2 regions of the Dietzia psychralcaliphila genome follow, and region 2 is predicted to be linked to the other one. Evidence: riboswitches for the same ligand, from Rfam matches in the RefSeq annotation. Region 2 holds a riboswitch; the other holds the start of a gene.
What was found. Region 2 has a riboswitch for cyclic di-AMP ahead of A6048_RS04020 (transglycosylase family protein). Riboswitches for the same ligand answer to the same signal wherever they lie in the genome.
Positions count from the first base shown of each region.

Region 1: linked by a shared signal. The riboswitch ahead of A6048_RS06300 (C40 family peptidase) and the one ahead of A6048_RS04020 (transglycosylase family protein) in region 2 are both predicted to bind cyclic di-AMP.

Region 1 is NZ_CP015453.1:1,397,485-1,400,878, forward strand. It holds gene A6048_RS06290 (DEDD exonuclease domain-containing protein) at 1-735, opposite strand, end outside; gene A6048_RS06295 (hypothetical protein) at 911-1,120, shown strand; cyclic di-AMP (ydaO/yuaA leader) riboswitch at 1,201-1,348, shown strand; gene A6048_RS06300 (C40 family peptidase) at 1,362-1,976, shown strand; gene A6048_RS06305 (NlpC/P60 family protein) at 2,197-3,351, shown strand.
Region 2 is NZ_CP015453.1:902,496-905,889, forward strand. It holds gene A6048_RS04010 (helicase-associated domain-containing protein) at 1-1,147, opposite strand, end outside; gene A6048_RS04015 (hypothetical protein) at 1,250-1,447, shown strand; gene A6048_RS04020 (transglycosylase family protein) at 1,560-2,192, opposite strand; cyclic di-AMP (ydaO/yuaA leader) riboswitch at 2,204-2,360, opposite strand; gene A6048_RS04025 (hypothetical protein) at 2,539-2,820, opposite strand; gene A6048_RS18765 (cold-shock protein) at 2,942-3,343, shown strand; gene A6048_RS04035 (DUF2771 family protein) at 3,353-3,394, opposite strand, start outside.

The DNA.
Region 1 (3,394 bases), 490 kb from region 2:
TCCCGAACCGTCCCGGAAGAGGTAGACGCCGGGGCCGGGGGTGAGCGACTCGGTCAGCGCGGCGCGGCGCCGCACCTCGGGGGCGAGACGACCGTCGTACGCACGGAGCTCGGAGAGGGTGGACACCCCGCAGTCTCCGACCCTGGAGATGAGGGCGTGGAGCACGTCGACGGTGGCGCGGGCGTCCTGGAGTGCGCGGTGGTTGGGCTCGACCGCCGATCCCAAGTGAGCGGCGAGTTCACCGAGACGGTGGCCGCGGGTCTCTCCCCGGTGGAGCACCCGCCGTGCCAGTGCGAGGGTGCAGACCGACGGCGGATCGGGCCACTGGTGGTCGGTCGACGTGGCCGCCGCACGCAGGAATCCGAGATCGAACCGTGCGTTGTGCGCCACAAGGACTGCGCCGCGGGAGAACTCCAGGAACGTCGCCATCACCTCTCCGAGCGAAGGGGCCCCGACGAGATCGTCGGGCGCGATACCGGTGAGCCTGCTTATGTGCCCCGGCAGGGCACCGTCGATGGCGACGAACGTTGACAGCTCCGCCCGGACCTCGCCACCCCGTACCCGGACCGCGCCGATCTCGGTGATCTCATCCGTCCCGGGCCGGGTGCCGGTGGTCTCCAGGTCGACCACGACGAAGGTCACCTCGGAGAGCGTCGGCTCGAGTTCGTCGAACGCCGCCTGGACCCCCTGGGGCCCGGGCGCGCGGACCGGGACTCGAGTAGGGGGCGTGGGCATGGCGCAGACGGTAGCGACCCGGTCCGACAGTGATGCGGTCGGCGCCCGATCAACACGGTGACGCGGGAGTGGATGTCGTACCCCGCCGTTACGGTCTGTCCCGAGCCGTAGATCGCGGCCCGGTAACGAATGGGCAACACGCCCAGGACGGAGTGTGACGTAGATCATGTTCTCGATGGACTGCGCACAGTGCCCGGCCCGCCCGCGGCAGTGTGAGGACTGCGTCGTCTCGGTGCTATTGTCCGACGAGCCGCAGGTAGATGCACTTTCCGAAGAGTCGTGTGGGTACGTCCTGGAGTCTGAGGTGCGTTCCGCGATCGAGGTGCTCATGGAACTCGGAATGGTCTCGACAGTCGAGATCATGGCCGCGGAAAGCGCCGCCTAGCGGATGGACTGGACTTCGACGAGATGGTTTCGTAACCTTTTCGAGACCTCGGAAGTCATCACCCGCCCGCCGGTGGGGAGCCGGGGTCACCACCTAAGCGCCCGCGCGGCGCACCGGGGAACCAAGTTCCACTGGGGTGAATCGCCCGAAGGCCGAGAGGTCGGGGCGTAGGACAGACTTCCGTGTCCGAACCCGTCAGCTAACCCGGTCGGTGTCCAGGAAGAAAGAGGAAATCACTCTCGTGGGAGCCCACAGCATCAAGACCGGATCGACCGCACGTCGTGTCGCCACCGCAGGACTGCTCGCAGCCGGAGCAGCCGTAGCCGGCGCCGGGACCGCGGCCGCCGCGCCCGTGACCGTCGACGTACCCGTCGAGCTGCGTCTGCCCGGTGTGCCCGCACAGGTCACCGTCGATCTCCCTGAGGGCATCGCCCTCCCGGCCGGCCTCGTACCGGTGGCTGCCGCACAGGCGGCCCCCGTCGAGTTCGCCGCCCCGGCGCCGCAGATCTCCACCGGCCAGCGCATTCTCGACGCCGCCAGCACCCGCGTTGGTTCGCCCTACGCCTGGGGCGCCACCGGCCCCAACTCGTTCGACTGCTCCGGCCTGACCTCGTGGGCGTACAAGGAGGCGGGGATCTCCATCCCGCGCACCAGCCAGGCCCAGATCGGCGGCGGCACCCAGGTCTCCAAGGCCGACCTGCAGCCCGGGGACATCGTCGCCTTCTACAGCGGTGCCAGCCACGTGGGGATCTACGCGGGCAACGGCCAGGTCGTGCACGCCCCGTACTCCGGCACCTCGGTGAGCTACGCCCCGCTGGACTCCATGCCGTTCTACGGTGCGACCCGCTACTACTGAGTCGTCTCGCACGCGAGCTCTCCCGCGAACCCCGCCGAGCACCGGTCACGTAACCGGTACCGGCGGGGTTTGTCGTCTGTACTATCTCGACCACGGAGGGTGACGGCGTCCCCTCCACGTTCCCGTTCTCACCGAACACCGAACACCGAACACCGAACACCGAACACTGAGTGCCGAACGCCGAGCACTGACCGTCGATCCGAGAGTTCATCAGTTGCCCATGACCCGCAGAGTCCGATTGGTCGCGCTCACCGTGGCCGCGGTCGTAGCGCTGACCTCGGGCGCAGTGTCGGTGTCTGCTCAGACTGTGGACCCTGCTCAGACGGTGGATCCTGCTCAGGCGGTCGATCCCGGACAGACAGTGGATCCCACGCTGGACGATGATCCGGCGCAGACGGTGGGTCCTGCCCAGAGCACGGTGCCGGGTGGTGTCGACTCACCGGACGACCCGCCCGGTGAGGACCTCGCCGAGTTGGCGCGGTTGTCCGGTGAGGCCGGAGCACTGGGGGAGGAACTCCATCTGGCGCGAGCGGAACTCGAGCGGGCCAACGCCGAGCGTGATCGTCGCGAACGCGAGGCCGGGCTCGCCGCCGGACTCGCCGTGGTCGCCGATGTCGGTGCATCGCGGGACCAGTCGCTCGTCGATCGACTCGCGACCATGCGTTACCGGGGAGGCGACACCGGCGCGACCCGGGCCGCCGTGCTCGCCGAGAGTCCCCGCGACCTGGTCGACCGGCTCGGAACCCTTCAGCGACTCTCCGGAACCACCACCAGCGCACTCGACGCCTCGCGGGCCGCCTCGGCGGAGGCCGCGCGACTCCGCGGGGAGGCCGACATTGCCTCTGAGGTCGCCCGGGCCTCGGCCCGGGACGCCCAGAACCGCGCGGACGAACTCGATCGGCGGTCGGACGAGATGAGTGTGCGGATCGATGAGGTGAGACGTCGTGTGGATGCTCTGTCGGACGCACAACGGGCGCTCTGGACCGGTGGTCCCCTCGTTCCCCCGGGTTACGTCGCCCCGGCGGTGGACGGCGTCAACTCGGCGGCGCTGAACGTGGCTCTGACCCGGCTCGGTGCCCCGTATTCGTGGGGGGCGACCGGCGCGGCCGAGTTCGACTGCTCGGGTCTCATGGTCTGGGCGTATTCGCAGGAGGGCAAGACGCTGCCGCGGTCCAGTCAGGCGCAGGCGGTGTCGGGGGCGCCCGTCGCGATGGCCGACATCCAGCCGGGCGACCTCGTCATCTACTACCCGGGGGCTACCCACGTCGGCATGTACGCCGGTGACGGACTGGTCCTGCACGCGCCGACCTACGGCGTCCCGGTCAAGCTCGAGAAGGTCGACGCGATGCCGATCAGCGGGATCCGCCGGTACTGACGCAGGGACGTCGAGCGGGAGATCCCGGGACACTGTGGCAGTC
Region 2 (3,394 bases):
GCATCGACCACCAGGCCAGGACGAGTTCCGCCCAGCGCCGTGCGCGATCACGAGCGGACCACACGTCCGCGGACTCCGTGGGCGCCCACACCGAGTCGAAACCGGCGTCGCCGACATCGGTGTCCCCGACGGCGATCAGACCGGCGGCCGCGAGGACCTCCAACAGCAGGGGGAGTTCGTGCTCGTCGACGCCGGCGGCCCGGGCGACACGACGGAGTTCCCGGACGCCCACTCCACCGGCTTTGAGGGTGGCGGCCGGATGGAGGGACAGCGCCGCGAGGACCGCGTCGCACCGGTGGAGGAGGTCGAGTGCGGCCACGCCCCCGGAGGCGTCGGCCCTGTCGGAGACTGTCGTCCCGGTCGTCGTCCCTGTCGTGGTCCCGGTGCTCGCGGAGCCGCGGGTTGACGCACCGGGCACCGACCAGGTGGGCACGTCGAGTAGGGACGAGCCACTCGGTCGGGCTCCGTGCCGGGCCCGGTCCAGGGCGTGGGCGCGGGGTACGACGACCTCGCCGTCGGCGGTTCCGGTGACCTCGGCGAGCCCGGCGTCGACCAGTTCCGAGGCCGCCGCGCGAACGGTCTCGGACGCGCCGGATCCGAGGGCACCGACAGGCGTGCGGCCGCGGGCGACGGCTCCGAGGACGCCCAACGCCCGTTCGGACAGGCCGCTCCACGCGGTGTCGAGATCGGTTCCGACGGGCTCTCCGGGGAGGGGGGCCTGCACGGGCGCTGCCTCGACCGCCGCCCCGGTGACCGGAACGATCCGGACATGGGCCGGATCTCCCCAGAACAGGGCGAGATCCCGGAGGGTGTCGACGGCTGCGCGGAATGCGGGCTCGTCGTGGTCGACACCGAGACGCCGCGATACCGCACCGAGCGGGACCGGGCCGGAATCGGCGCCGAGCGCGGCAGCGGTGGCCAATACCAGCAGTTCCGGCCAGGTCAGGGTACCCATCGCGCGCGCGGTCGACGCCGGCAGACGCAGTCGGGAGGCGAGCACGCCGAGAGAGGCCGGGGGAGGGGAGGCCACGTCCGCGCGCAGTTCGCACAGGCGGACCAGGGTGTCGTCCGACAGGCCGGCCAACCAGGCGGGGAAGTCGGGTTCACCGCTGGTCGGGTGTCGGGGCGTGGTGCGCGAGGTCGACATATCCGCTCCAGCCTAGTGAGATCCGGCCGGCGACGAGTAGCGGCGGCGGTGGTATCCGACCCGGTTGCTGACGGATCGGGCTCGAGGTGAGACACTTACCACGTGGCTGCCAAGAAACTGACCTACGACAACCCGGGATGGCCCGACGACTCGTTCGGCGAGCACCCGGTGACCGAACTAGCTGCTCTCGTTGCGGGGGGGCTGTCCCCCTTCGGGCAGGAGACCTTCCCGTTGCCGCAGGAGCGCCTGAACTACGTCCACCCGGTGACGGTGGTCAACAAGACCGTCCGGTCACGCTGACCTTCGCCGTAACGCGAGACTCGCCGTAACCAGAGACTCGCCGTAACGCGAGAACGGGCCGCCACTCCCTTCAGGGGGTGGCGGCCCGTTCCCGTGGTCGGGTCGACCGGTGTCAGTTGGCCAGGTAGGTGGCGAAGAAGCCGTCCACGGCAGCCTGGTTACCGGCGTAGGCGGAGTCGACGAGGTCCTTGTTGGCCTGGTAGCCGTCCGTGATCGGCAGTGCGATACCGCGACCCTCGGCGAACGCGGTGAGCGTCGCGACGTGGTCGGCGGCCGAGACGGCCTCCGGAGCGGCGGGCGCAGCCGGGGCGGCCGGGGCGGCCGGCGCGGGGGCGGGCTGGGCCACGTCGCGAGGCGTCGGGGCGGAGTTCAGACCGAGCTTGGCGGAACAGGCGGGCCATGCTCCCCAGCCCTGACCGGCGAGGGTCTTCTCGGCGATCGCGATCTGCTGCTCGCGGGTCGCCTGGTTGGCGGTCGGCGCGTACTGCGTACCGCCGTAGGCCGCCCAGGTGCTCGGCGAGAACTGCAGTCCGCCGTGGTAGCCGTTGCCGGTGTTGATTCCCCAGTTGCCGCCGGCCTCACACTGGGCCAGTCGGTCCCAGTCGGAGTCCGGGGCGGCGTTGGCGGCCGGGGCGAGGGCGAGCCCGGCGGCGGAGAAGGCGGTGCCCGCGAGGACGACCTTCACTGCCGTCTTGGGCGCGGAGGCGGTGGTGGCGGCGCGGTGCCGTCCGGTGTTCGAGGTCATATTCGCGTCAGTCCTTTTCACTCTGTGCCTACGAGGTGAGCTGTCGGGTTCGGACGAGTGCGTCCGGCCGCCTGCGGCGGCTTGACCCCAAGGCGACACGTGGTCGCCGGCCCGTGGTGGGCCCTGATCGGGTCCCCCGTCCCCGCCCGGTAACGGTCAATGTCGCATCGTCCGCAGGGCGGGGTTCGGTGGTGCGTCCGATGCCAACTCGCTGACGAGTCTGATGCGAACAGTAGCGGCTTGATGCCGGATCGTCACCATTCTGAGATAAAACCAGGTCACGCGGTAAGGCGGGAGGCAGCGTTATCGGCTTGTTACCTGGACGTTCGCTGAATGGTGCTTTCCGTCACACCCTGGGCGGTCGCGAGCCCAGAATCGCGTACAGCAGACCCAGGAGGAAGCCGACCGGGGTGAACACCATCGCGCCCAGATAGAGGAGGGTGGGCGCGTCCCGGCCGAGGACGAACGGGGTGAGTGCGGCGAGGATGGTGAACACCACCCCCACGGCGAAGACGGCCAGCGCAGCGACGAACAGTCCGCGGCGTCGGGGGCGGGTTGGGGCGGGCTCGGCCGCGTGGGGTGCCCAGGGGTCGTGGTCGTCGGCGGGTCGTCGGGCGTCTGAGGTCACACGTGGGAGGCTACCGGCCCGGCAGGGGCGCCGGACCAACGCCTCGACGAGGGTAGTGTCAGGTGATTCGTGGTGGTTGCCGGTCGCACGTGTGCGCGACCGCGTGGAGAGGTGGTTCGCCGTGCCCAGTGGCAGGGTCAAGTGGTACGACGCGGAGAAGGGCTTCGGTTTCCTGTCCCACGAGGGCGGGGAGGACGTCTACGTCCGGTCCGACGTGCTCCCGGACGGGGTGGACACGCTCCGGCCCCGCCAGCGCGTGGAGTTCGACATGGTCTCCGGTCGGCGCGGCCCACAGGCCCTGCGTGTCGTCGTCCACGAGGAGCCCGCCGTCGTGCAGGACCGTGCCCCCCGTGGCGGTCCCAGGCACTCGCCCGATGAGTTGCACGGGATGGTCGAGGACATGATCAAGGTGCTCGAGACGACCGTCCAGCCGGAGTTGCGGCGCGGCCACCGTCCCGACCACAAGGTGTCGGGACGCGTGGCGTCGGTGCTCCGCGCCGTCGCACGCGAACTGGACGCGTGACCGTAGGTATCAGTCCGCGTAGGTGATACCGACCGACCACTCACCGCTGAG